Regions from separate parts of the Staphylococcus sp. GDH8C109P genome, predicted to be linked through region 1. Evidence: riboswitches for the same ligand, from Rfam matches in the RefSeq annotation. Region 1 holds a riboswitch; each other region holds the start of a gene.
The links. Region 1 has a riboswitch for thiamine pyrophosphate ahead of KA867_RS10560 (ECF transporter S component). Riboswitches for the same ligand answer to the same signal wherever they lie in the genome.
Positions count from the first base shown of each region.

Region 1 (4,258 bases):
ATTGTGTTTGAGAAATTTCCCAATTACCTGAAACAAATAATGCATTTCTATTATTAAATTCTATGATTGTAAAGAATAATAATACAACACCACAAAATATTTCTACATAAGCTGATTTAACCCATTTTGGTATTTTCATCCAATTTGGTATATCATCCTCTTGAATATCAATAATATTCTTCCATTTTTCGATAAATTTGTCTTTTTTATCTCTTAATTTTTGAATATCAACACTTCTACGTGTTTTTCGAGTAAACTCAGTTGTCTTATCTTGTAAACTTTTCAAATGTTCTTTCGTTTGGTTTGTAACTGTACCTTTGCTTGTTCTCGATAATTCAGGTTCTTCTTCACCTAACTCTTGTTTTGTTAAAGGTAGTGCCCTTCTTAAAAACAAGAAATTCCAAATTGACATTTGACCTAATAACCACATCAATAAAAAGAATGAATTTACGCTCAAAATATCAATAGGTATGATTTCGTCACTATCTATTCTTCCATATAACACGATTTGTGTAATTAAATAGCTTATGCCATAACTGAAAATAATCAATAAATAATGATATTTTCTATGATTTGGATTTAATTCATCTTTATATACAATATACCCAATATGAATCACAAATGGGATGATAAAAATGATGGCAAAAAAACTATAAACTTGTGTCATTAAAATAAGTGTTATAATGAAAAACAGTATTCCAGTAACTAAGAAGAAGATTGAAACATCATAATCATATCTTGTTGTTCTTAATAGGGTGAATCCAAGTAGGATAACTGCAATACCAAATAAAATAATTAACACTGCACTTATAACTGGGAAATTCCCTATATAATTACTCATAACTCTTATGATTTCTGCAAAAAATGCATTTATAAAATCCCAAACATTATGAATATGTAATTCAATTTTACCTTTGTCCTTTAAGTCATGGATCATAGATAAATTTATTAAAATGATGAGACCTGTGAAGAGCGAAACGATGCCTATTATATAACTATATAATATCTCAGCGTGTTTCTTTAAAAAAGACATACCATTCACCTCAAAGTTATTATATATTAACATTTAGTTCTTGTCTTTAATAAATCAATAAATAAGTCTATAGTATGATAGAAAATAGTTGTACAGTCAAGTTTCCACCAAATATAATGAATTAAACAAATATTTTAAATTCAAAGAAATATAACCCGTTACATCTTTATTGTTTACTTTTTAAATGAAGTGGTATATTGAAAACATAAGTAATTTGAATATTGAAGGAGTGTTTAACTATGAGTAAAGAAGAATTAAATAAAAAAGCAGCTGAAAAAGCAAAAGAAGCTGAAGATAAATTAAAAGATAAGAAAGAATCTGCTGAAGAGAGCACTGAAGAAACGAAAAAAAATATTCAAGATACTTTAGATTAAAATATACGTTTGTGATTTCTAAATGCGCATTGTTATTTAACATAAAGGACTAATCTGTTTGTAAAAACGGATTAGTCCTTTATTTGATATCATGTCGTTTTTTACCGTGCATGTTTGCCTGAAGATATGCTCTACATAATCCGAGTCACTAGTCACTCATAACATCTTACCTAGGTGCCAAACGATACAATATCCCAGCAATGATGCATTCAAACAATAGAAAAACTTCAGCATAAATTAAACACCACCTAGCATTTATCATGATAGGTAATCTACCTTAATAATTTTATATCATTTCTAATGATCAACAAAACAATTTTTAACTACCAAAAACCACACAGCCATATCATCATATTTATTAAGCTAATGCGCTATATTTAACCTTATATTATGTTGGACGATTTAGTTTATAAATATTAATTTCAACGTGAATAGACCTTGACATAACGAATTAAAAGTCATACATTATAGTTAAAATTAAAAATTAATATTCGCACTAGGGGTGTTTTGTGACTGAGATGAGGTATACCCTCAAACCCTTTGAACCTGATCTAGATTAAACTAGCGTAGGAAAGTGTATCGTGATATGTTTTTGGTATCCGTATGCCTATATTTAACGCGCAACTTCTAGATGGTTGTGCGTTTTTTTATTGGAGGAGAATTTATGTCAAAAGGTTTAAAACTATCAGAAATTTTAGTAACCGTACTTATAGCTGTTGTTTTTGCAATTGTTTATAATATTTGGACTTTAGTATATAAAGCAGTGCAGGTTTCTGGGCTTCACTTAGAAGAATTAACATACGGTGCGTGGTTTATGGCTGCAATTGTTGCATACTTAATCATACCAAAAGCTGGTATTGCCATCTTAGCTGAATTTGCAGCAGGTGCAGGTGAAACGATTGTAATGGGAAGATTTGATATTCCCACAATGGTCTATGCGCTACTTCAAGGATTAGCATGCGAAATTATTTTCGCTATTTTTAGATACAAATCACGTTCGGCAATGGTAGCTATGTTAGCAGGATTTTTAGCATCTGTTGCGACACTCCCTCTTGATTTTGCTTATGGTTATTTAGGAGAAATTGCAGGTTGGAACTTAACACTTTATATCGTATTTAGATTAATTAGTGGTATTGTTGTGGCTGGATTATTGTCATATTATATTGTGAAAATATTAGATCAAACTGGCGTAACTAAATTATTCAGACCTGCAACACAAAAAGATTATGACAATTTATAAGGAGCATAAACGTTGATAGTCACTGAAAATCTACGTCTAAAATACCCAAATGGACAAAAGAAAATATTCGACAATTTATCACTTCATATTAAAGATAAAGAAAAAGTGCTTATACTCGGCCCTTCTGGTTCAGGTAAAAGTACGCTACTAAATGTTTTAAGTGGTATCGTACCAAATCTCATTGATTTACCGATAAAATACGATAAATTAGAGATTGATCATGATTGTGGTGTTATTTTTCAAGAGCCTGATAGTCAGTTCTGTATGCCAAAAGTATATGAAGAACTCGCTTTTGTCCTAGAAAACCTACAAACACCACGACACAAAATGGATGCCTTAATTGAAACAGCACTCGACGCTGTCGATTTAAACGTAAATAAAGACCAATATATCAATAATTTAAGTGGCGGTATGAAACAAAAATTAGCTATTGCAGAAACATTATTGCAGCAAGCCGACACTTTATTTTTAGATGAACCAACTGCGATGTTAGATGTAGCATCAACAGAAGATTTATGGAATAAGATTAAAGCCCTATGGCAAGACAAAACTGTTATCATAGTTGAACATAAAGTAGAACATATATGGCAACATATTGATCGTGTTATATTATTTAACTATGATGGTGTCATTATTGGCGACGCCTCACCAACTGACATATTAAAAAACTATGAACACCTTTTATCCGAATATGGTGTTTGGCATCCAAAAGCGTGGGACAATGCACCCTCACCTATAGATTTACAACCAACTAATGTACAAAATGTCGACGATCATCAATTGCTTTTTGAACAAGGGTCTGTAAAAAGAAGAAAAAAAGCACTTATTGATATACCAAAACTCAATGTTGCTAGCGGTGAATGGATTACAATTACTGGAGCAAACGGTTCAGGTAAGACTTCCTTATTAGAATCGATCATGCAGCTCATTAAATATGATGGCACAATGTTTTTTGATGGCAAAAAACTTACTAAAATTAAAGAAGCTGCTAAAAATATGTATCTTGTATACCAAAATCCTGAATTACAATTTATTGCAAATTCGGTTTACAAAGAAATCTTCATCCAAAATAAAGCCATTTACCCTTCCATATCAGAAGCTGATGATAAAACTGTACAAATGCTTAAAATGTTAAATTTAGAAGATGTGCAGTCACAACATCCGTATGAATTGTCAATCGGTCAGAAACGTAGATTGAGTGTCGCCATAGCTCTAAGCTCTTCATCAGACTATATTTTATTGGATGAGCCAACATTTGGTTTAGATAGCCATAATACTTTTAATTTAATTAAATTATTCCAGCAACGCGTTAAAGATGGTCAAACTATCATTATGGTTACACATGATCCTGAGATTATCGCACGCTATCCTACACGTAAATTGTACGTAAGAAAAAAGCAAATACTAGAGATAGCAGGTGATAATCATGTTTGAAATGTGGAAAAAGCATTACTCCTTCATGGATGACGTGAATATCATTACGAAATTGTCGTTAGCCATTATTTTGTTTTTCTTTGTTATATTTGTACATCAATTTGATTACATGATTTATATTTGCTTATTGATGTTCCTATTTTTATTACTATTCAATGGTATAAAATTAAAAATTAC
Region 1 is NZ_JAESMX010000019.1:193,925-198,182, forward strand. Features, by position in the region: gene auxA (lipoteichoic acid stability factor AuxA) at 1-1,033, opposite strand, end outside; gene graF (glycopeptide resistance-associated protein GraF) at 1,273-1,407, shown strand; TPP riboswitch at 1,896-1,997, shown strand; gene KA867_RS10560 (ECF transporter S component) at 2,072-2,647, shown strand; gene KA867_RS10565 (ABC transporter ATP-binding protein) at 2,660-4,081, shown strand; gene KA867_RS10570 (energy-coupling factor transporter transmembrane component T family protein) at 4,074-4,258, shown strand, end outside.

Region 2 (4,258 bases), on a different contig from region 1:
ATTTGCAATTATTTTAAATTATGCTGATATCCCTATACCGGAATTTATTTGGACGCCAGCGAATTATGTAGCAGATGCGATGATTGCAATTGCTTTAATTATGTTAGGCGCACAAATTGCCAATATAAACTTTACTTTCAAGTGGTCATTATCATATATTTTTATATTTGTACGCTTAGTGATTGGACCCGTCATCGCATTAATAATTATAAAAATCATGGGTATCGAAGGCGTGATTGCGCAAACATTGTTTATTGCCTCAGCAATGCCGACGTCAGTAAATAGTTCTGTGATTGCTCAGGAGTATGACAATCACCCAGAACTTGCAGCGGAACTTGTCTTTTTATCTACTTTATTAAGCTCAATTACTGTGGTGGTTGTTATTTACGCGTCTAAATTACTATTTTAGATACTTAAAAGGTTACATGCATTATCATTACTTATACTTTTATGCACTGAGAAAAAATGATATCTCGGTGCATTTTGTTTTAAATTTAATAAGTTTGTATGAACTCTAATGTATTTTAAAACATTGAAAACAGTATCATTGCATTTCTTAATATAAAAGGGTGAATCATTCATTGTTGTTGCTTGTTTGATGTATAAAAATTAAATTGAAAATATTTTCTTTATAAAGATAATTTTTATTTTCAAATATATTGTGCTATAAATATAACGTGAATGACATTGAAGATAAATAGTTTAAAAATAACTATAAATTAAAGGATGGTATATGTGAAAGAGATTGTATTAGGCATAGATATCGGTACAAGTTCTGTGAAAGCCATTGCTATTAATAAAAAAGGTGACGTTTTAGATGGTACTAGTGAACCTATCCATGTTATTAATCAACAAACAGGTTTTAGTGAACAAAATCCAGAAGACTGGTTTGAAGCCTCTAAAGATTGTATAAAGTACTTATTGAATTCAGAACAGTTAGCAGATATGAAGGTTAAAGGTATATCATTTTCTGGCCAAATGCATAGTTTAGTGTTGCTTGACCATCAATTTCAACCACTTAGAAATGCCATTTTATGGAATGATACAAGATCCACTTTTCAGTGTGAACAAATAAAACAACAATTTGGTGAATATGTCATGGATAATCCTGTTTTAGAAGGTTTTACATTAACGAAGTTGTTATGGGTTAAAGAAAATGAACCATTGATTTGGTCTGAAGCAAATGTATTTTTACTGCCTAAAGATTATGTGAGATTTAAATTCACAGATACGATAAATATGGAATATTCTGATGGATCAAGCACATTGTTAATGGATATAGCACATAAGTGTTGGAATAAAAATATTTGTGAATATTATGGTGTATACCAACTTTGTCCAAATTTAATTGAATCACAAGATTTTGTAGGGTACCTTAATAATTCAGTTGCAGATGAATTAGGTTTAGATAAAGATGTCGCAGTATATGCTGGAGGTGGTGACAATGCCTGTGGTGCATTAGGCGCAGGTGTTATTAGTGAGGGCGATACACTATGTAGTATTGGTACTTCTGGTGTTATATTAGCGTGTGATTCTGAGAATACAGGGACTTATGGTCACAATATACATCATTTTAATCATGTGCTCCCTCAAAAATCTTATGCAATGGGTGTTATATTAGCTGCAGGCGATAGTTTAAAATGGTTTCAAAAAAACATTATGCCAAGTTTAACTTATAGTCAAATTTTGGATGAAGCTAAACAATCTTCTCTGGGGAGTAATGGTTTAATATATGCGCCATATTTATCAGGAGAACGTACACCCCATGGTGATAGTCACATTAGAGGAAGTTTTATTGGGTTAAGTCATATGCATACTAATAAAGATATGGCTCGTGCTGTGATTGAAGGCATCACTTTTGCATTATATGAATCTTTCTATTATTTACGTGAAAACGATAAAAAAATTAAAGAAATAATTTCTATTGGTGGAGGAGCTAAAAGTGATTTTTGGCTTCAGTTACAAGCAGATATCTTTAACGCAAAAGTATATAAATTAAAACATGAAGAAGGACCGAGTATGGGTGCAGCGATGATAGCAGCAAAAGGTGTAGGGTGGTTTAATGATGTCGCTGAAATGGTTCAACAATTTATTCAATACGATAAAGTATTTGAACCCAGTTTAGAACATCATAAGCAATATATGAAATATTTTGCAATATACAAAAAAACTTACGATGAGACTAAAGAAATAACAAAGGAATTATTAAAAATATCTCACTAAAGTTATGATATAGTAGCAATCATGCATGATTTGTACATGATATTTCCTAGAAAATAATAAGCTAAAAATATATAAGGTTGAAATAATACAGTTTTTACGTTAAGTTAAACATGAATTAAATGTAAAATTCACATTAATTAAATAGAGCTAAGTTTAACCACTGGAAGTGCCTTTATGTTAAAAAGGCTGAGACTAGCGTGAGACGCTAGAATTCCTTGAACCTGATCCAGTTTGTACTGGCGTAGGAAAAGTGGCGTTATAAACCATATTTGTCCGTTCACATTAACGTTATTTTTCCTATTTGGAAAAATAACGTTTTTTTATTTTAGGAGTGATTATTATGATTATTGCGATTACCAGTTATCATAAATTAACCAAGCAAGGTTGCATTAATTATTGCGAAATTGAACCTTATATAGATTACCTAATCGTCAGATCACCGATGTGTACTTCTGAGACGATAGAATGGATAAATCAACTAAAGCAACAGCATTTTCCGAAAGATAAAATTATTATTCACAGTGATTATCATGTTCTCCAATCTTGCGACTTATCACGTATACATTTTAGAGAAAGTGATGAACAAATTCATGCTTTGAAATCATATTGTTCAGACATAAAAATAAGTATGTCTACACACAGTCGCCAGGCGATTCAATATGCAGAAGAATTAAATTTAGATTTTGTACTTTATGGGCACGTATTTGAAACCAAGTCTAAAAAAGGGTTAGCACCTAAATCGTTAACTGAAATCAATGAGGCATTGAAAACTGATATTCCTGTAGTCGCATTAGGCGGCATTAATTTAAAAACGATGTCTCATTTACCTAAGGGGTTTCAAGGTATCGCAGGTATTTCAATATTTAATCACTCAATAAAAACAGTACAAGCCTTACACAAAGCATGGTTAAATTATGAAGCAACATAGTTTAATCATTTACTTATCAATAAGTGAGAAAGGAATGAATCATGATGCATTGCGTTATTAATGGTGATAATTTCACATTTGAAAATCCTTTGAATATACAAGAAATATTGCAGACACTCGGTTTAGACGAAAAGAGAGTAATTGTTGAACATAATAAAAAATTAATTAAACAAAACCAATTTCAAGATTATATCGTTAATGATAAAGATTGTTTAGAATTATTAGAATTTGTAGGAGGCGGATAAAATGTTTAAAATAGGAAAATTTGAATTCAATTCAAGATTGTTATTAGGTACAGGTAAATTTGAAACAGAAGCCATTCAAAAGGAAGCTATAGATGCATCTGAAACAGAGGTTTTAACTTTTGCAGTGCGTCGAATGAACTTATATGATGAGAAATTACCTAATCCTTTAGCAAAAGTTGACTTATCAAACTTTGTTACTTTTCCTAATACTGCTGGTGCAACATCAGCGGAGGAAGCAATAAGAATTGCAGAAATTGCTAATCACGCCAATCTTTGTGACATGATTAAAGTTGAAGTGATAGGTGACCAGGAAACCTTACTACCCGATCCTTTAGAAACATATGAGGCATGCAAAGTTTTACTCGAAAAAGGTTATACAGTGTGTCCTTATATTTCAAATGATGTTGTACTTGCTAAACGTCTAGAAGAATTAGGTGTGCATGCAATTATGCCGCTAGCTTCACCTATTGGTACTGGAAGAGGAATAAATAATCCTTTAAATCTACGTTATATTATTGAACGCGCTAAGGTACCTGTAATAGTTGATGCAGGTGTAGGATCACCAAAAGATGCATGTCATGCTATGGAATTAGGTGCCGATGCCATTCTATTAAACACAGCAGTTTCTAGTGCGAAAGATCCAGGGAAAATGGCCGAAGCTATGAAATTGGGCATTCAAGCAGGTAGAATGAGTTATCAAGCAGGAAGAATACCAGTTAAGTATACAGCTCAAGCTTCAAGTCCAACAGAAGGAATCGGATTTTTATGATGGAAAGGTATTCCCGTCAAATACGTTATAAGAACTTTGGAAGAAATGGTCAGCGTAAATTGGAACAAACACACGTGATGATTGTAGGAGCTG
Region 2 is NZ_JAESMX010000009.1:594,874-599,131, reverse strand. Features, by position in the region: gene KA867_RS04560 (AEC family transporter) at 1-409, shown strand, start outside; gene xylB (xylulokinase) at 736-2,223, shown strand; TPP riboswitch at 2,376-2,489, shown strand; gene KA867_RS04550 (thiamine phosphate synthase) at 2,564-3,151, shown strand; gene thiS (sulfur carrier protein ThiS) at 3,196-3,396, shown strand; gene KA867_RS04540 (thiazole synthase) at 3,398-4,165, shown strand; gene KA867_RS04535 (ThiF family adenylyltransferase) at 4,165-4,258, shown strand, end outside.
Region 2: another riboswitch for thiamine pyrophosphate. It lies ahead of KA867_RS04550 (thiamine phosphate synthase); the one in region 1 lies ahead of KA867_RS10560 (ECF transporter S component).

Region 3 (4,258 bases), on a different contig from region 1:
CTACAAAAAATGCATTTATATTATTATTATAACGTAATTTTCTATGAGAAAGGTGAAAAAAGTAGAAATAAGTAATCGATTACTATTTTAAATTTTAAAAAATGTGCTTTGACGGAATCATATGAATTTTTTATGATTAGCTTATAAAGGAGGTGACATATGATTAACAGTATCGTCATTGTAGGGAGACTAACAAAAGACCCTAAAATTTATGAGAAGGAGGGAAATAAACTAGCTACATTTTGCGTAGCTGTTTCAAGAAATTATAAAGATAAAAATCAAAAAACTATTTGTGATTATTTATTCTGTAAGGCATTCGGAAAAATTGCTAATAATGTCGAAAAATATATCAATCAAGGCTCATTAGTTGGTATAACTGGACAAATGCAATCGAGAAAATTTGAAAAAGAAGGACAGATGCATTTTGTATCAGAAGTTTTTATTGAAACTATTAAATTTATGTCCCCACGCTCTAAAAATGAAGATGAAGCACTTTTTGATCCACTTCCAATAGTCCCAAATCAAGAACTTATTAATAAATTTCATATAGAGGAAAACGATATTTATGAAATTGTATAAAGTTTCAGGCATTCCCAACTCCCCGTTAATTTAACCCATCAAATCTAATATACATTTAATCCTACTATTTAATTATACTTCTATCAGGCTATTCCTATTTATTCAAGAATGATTCAATAGGAATAGCTAATATACATACTCTATCGAAAACATATCCAGTATTAAAAAAAGCTGAAATTCAGGCTAATACAATACAGAATAATCAGATAAATTACAATATTATTACACAACATAATTTTTATTATTACTAGTATAAACTTTCATAGCAGTTTTTGAAGTGAAAAGTTATGCTTTTGTACTATTTTGAAAATGTAATCCCCGTGTAAAGAAAAGGTGTACTTTTTTATTTGACTGTAACCTGCTACTGTTTTTTAGATGTTATAGTTGTACTTGCAAATTAATCATAACGAAAAAATTATTTACCTTATAGGAGGAATTTTTAAAAATGAAAAAAACAGTATTAGCTTCAACATTAGCAGTAGGCTTAGGCGTAACAGGATTCGCAGCAGGAAACTCAGCAGACGCAGCTGAACAAGGTGTAGACAAAGCAGAATTAGCAAACTTAGCACAATCTAATCCAGAACAATTAAATGCATCACCTGTACAAGAGGGTGCATATAACTATAATTTTAATTTCAATGGTACAAACTATAATTTTGAATCAGATGGTCAAACATGGTCATGGAGTTTTGGTGGAGGTTCTAGTGAAGATGTTTCATCAGAACAAACAACTTCTGTTGAACAACCTCAACAAACACAAACTGAACAACCAGCACAAGAAGCACAAACTGAGCAACCAGCTCAACAAGCTGCTCCACAAACTGAACAAACACAACAACCACAACAAGAAGCAACTACAAAAGCTTCAACTCAATCATCAAGTTCAAATGAAGCTTCAAATAGTTCATCAGGTGTGAATGCACACTTACAACAAATCGCGCAACGTGAATCAGGTGGCGATATTCATGCTACAAACCCATCATCAGGTGCTTCAGGTAAGTTCCAATTCTTACAAAGTACATGGGATTCAGTAGCTCCAGCTGAATATCAAGGTCAACCAGCAGCTAACGCACCAGAATCAGTTCAAGATGCTGCAGCTCAAAAATTATATGACGAAGTTGGCGCTTCACAATGGGTTACTGCATAATAAAATAATATGTAACAAATTATTTTATTATACAAAGCTAAGACAATTTAATTGTCTTAGCTTTTTTATTATATAGAAAATAGCTCAGGTAAACTTAGGGCTTAACTCATTTTTTCTATTGCAAATATCGGAAGTACATAAGTGGCAATTAAATCATATTTCTGTATTACTGTTTGGAGTAAATTCACACCATAAATTCTCTTTTGCTAAATTTTTTTATCAATTGGTCTTAGTTGCTATAAACCATTTTATTGCAATAGGTGGTATACTTTGATATGTTTTATATAAATACAACATAAAAACTACTAGGGGAGCCTTATGGCTGAGATGAGAAATTCAGACCCTTATAACCTGATTTGGTTAAGACCAACGTAGGAAAGTAGCGTTCATTAATATTTGGGAAATTGCTCTAATATATTTATTAATAAACTACATTCTTACGGGGATGTAGTTTTTTTAATTAGGAGGGCTAAATTTGCTATTTTCACAGGAATTAAAAGAAGCATCAAAACCAATTATTGAGGATATTTATAATGATTCATTTATTCAAGAAATGTTACACGGTACGATTTCTAACGAAGCTTTGAAATTTTATTTAAGAGCAGATGCTTCGTATTTAAAGGAATTTGCAAATATATATGCATTGCTAATACCAAAAATGAATAGATTGGAAGAAGTCCAATTTTTAGTAGAACAAATCCAATTTATCGTTGATGGTGAAGTAGAAGCACATGAAATATTAGCGGCATACGTACAAGAAAACTATGATGAAATCGTCCAAGAAAAAGTTTGGCCACCAAGTGGAGACCATTATATCAAACATATGTATTTCAATGCTTATTCAAAAGAAAATGCTGCATATACAATTGCAGCAATGGCGCCATGTCCGTATGTGTATCAGGTAATTGCTAACGAAGCCTTGAAAGATAATGAACTAAATAAAGATTCAATTTTAGCAAAATGGTTTGAATTTTATAGTACAGAAATGGATGAATTGGTAAATATTTTCGATGGTTTAATGGACCAGTTAACTCAAAATATTTCTATTGAAGAAAGAAGGGCAATAAAATCTTGTTTCTTACAAAGTACGATACATGAACGAAATTTCTTTAATATGGCTTATATACAAGAAAATTGGTTATATGGAGGTCAAACGAATGAATAAACCTAAAATAGCATTAACGATTGCAGGAACAGACCCTACAGGTGGCGCAGGTGTCATGGCAGATTTGAAATCATTTCACGCATGTGGCGTATATGGTATGGCTGCAATAACTAGTATTGTGGCCCAAAATACGAAAGGCGTACAACACATTCATAATCTAGATTCAACATGGTTAGCAGAGCAAATGGAAAGTATATTTTCCGATGAACTGCCACATGCTTTGAAAACGGGTATGATTGCATCGAAAGAAATGATGGAGATTATTCAAACATATTTAAAAAAATACGATGATATTCCTTATGTAATTGATCCGGTTATGTTAGCGAAAAGTGGTGATTCACTAATGAATGATGATGCCAAAGCTAACTTACAAAACATTTTATTGCCTCATGCTACAATAGCGACACCTAATTTACCAGAAGCTGAGGAAATTACAGGCATTACTATTAATGATCAACAATCGATTTATCAAGCTGGCAAAATATTTATCAATGAAATTGGTAGCAAAGGTGTAGTTATAAAAGGTGGACATTCAAATGATGAAAATAAATCTATAGATTATTTATTTACACAAGATGATGTATATACTTTTGATGAACCAAGATACGATACAAAACATACACATGGTACAGGATGTACTTTTTCAGCCGTTATTACCGCAGAGTTAGCAAAAGGTAAATCTATGTTTGATGCAGTTCAAAAAGCAAAAAAATTTATTTCTCTTAGTATTAAACATACACCTGAAATTGGTTTTGGTAGAGGACCAGTAAACCATTTTGCATATATGAAGGAAGTTGGTTTAGATGATGAATAATTTGGAAAAATTAAGGGCGGATCAACCGCTTGTAATATGTTATACGAATGATGTAGTGAAAAATTTTACCGCGAATGGTTTGTTAAGTCTTGGTGCTAGTCCAGCAATGAGTGAGGCGCCTGAAGAAGCATATGATATGCTGACAGCTGCAAAAGCATTGTTAATAAATATTGGTACGTTAACAAAAGAAAGAGAACAAGATATTTTAAAAATCGCAAAAACAGCGAATCAACTTGGCAAACCGATTATATTTGATCCTGTTGCTGTAGGTGCTTCACAATATCGCAAGGATTTTTGCAAAAAATTCCTGAATGAAATAAAAGTTGCTGCTATTAAAGGAAATGCTTCTGAAATTTTAACGTTAATTAACAGTGATACGAAAATGAAAGGAACTGACAGTGACAATAGTTTAGATTCAGTATCAATTGCAAATGAAGCATATGAACATTTTAATACGGCGATTGTCATCACTGGCAAAGAGGATATCATTGCTCAAAATGAACGCATATTTAAACTATCTAATGGATCTTCATTATTGGCAAAAATAACTGGT
Region 3 is NZ_JAESMX010000023.1:22,926-27,183, reverse strand. Features, by position in the region: gene KA867_RS11955 (single-stranded DNA-binding protein) at 160-579, shown strand; gene KA867_RS11950 (transglycosylase family protein) at 1,025-1,726, shown strand; TPP riboswitch at 2,024-2,121, shown strand; gene tenA (thiaminase II) at 2,202-2,891, shown strand; gene thiD (bifunctional hydroxymethylpyrimidine kinase/phosphomethylpyrimidine kinase) at 2,884-3,705, shown strand; gene thiM (hydroxyethylthiazole kinase) at 3,698-4,258, shown strand, end outside.
Region 3: another riboswitch for thiamine pyrophosphate. It lies ahead of tenA (thiaminase II); the one in region 1 lies ahead of KA867_RS10560 (ECF transporter S component).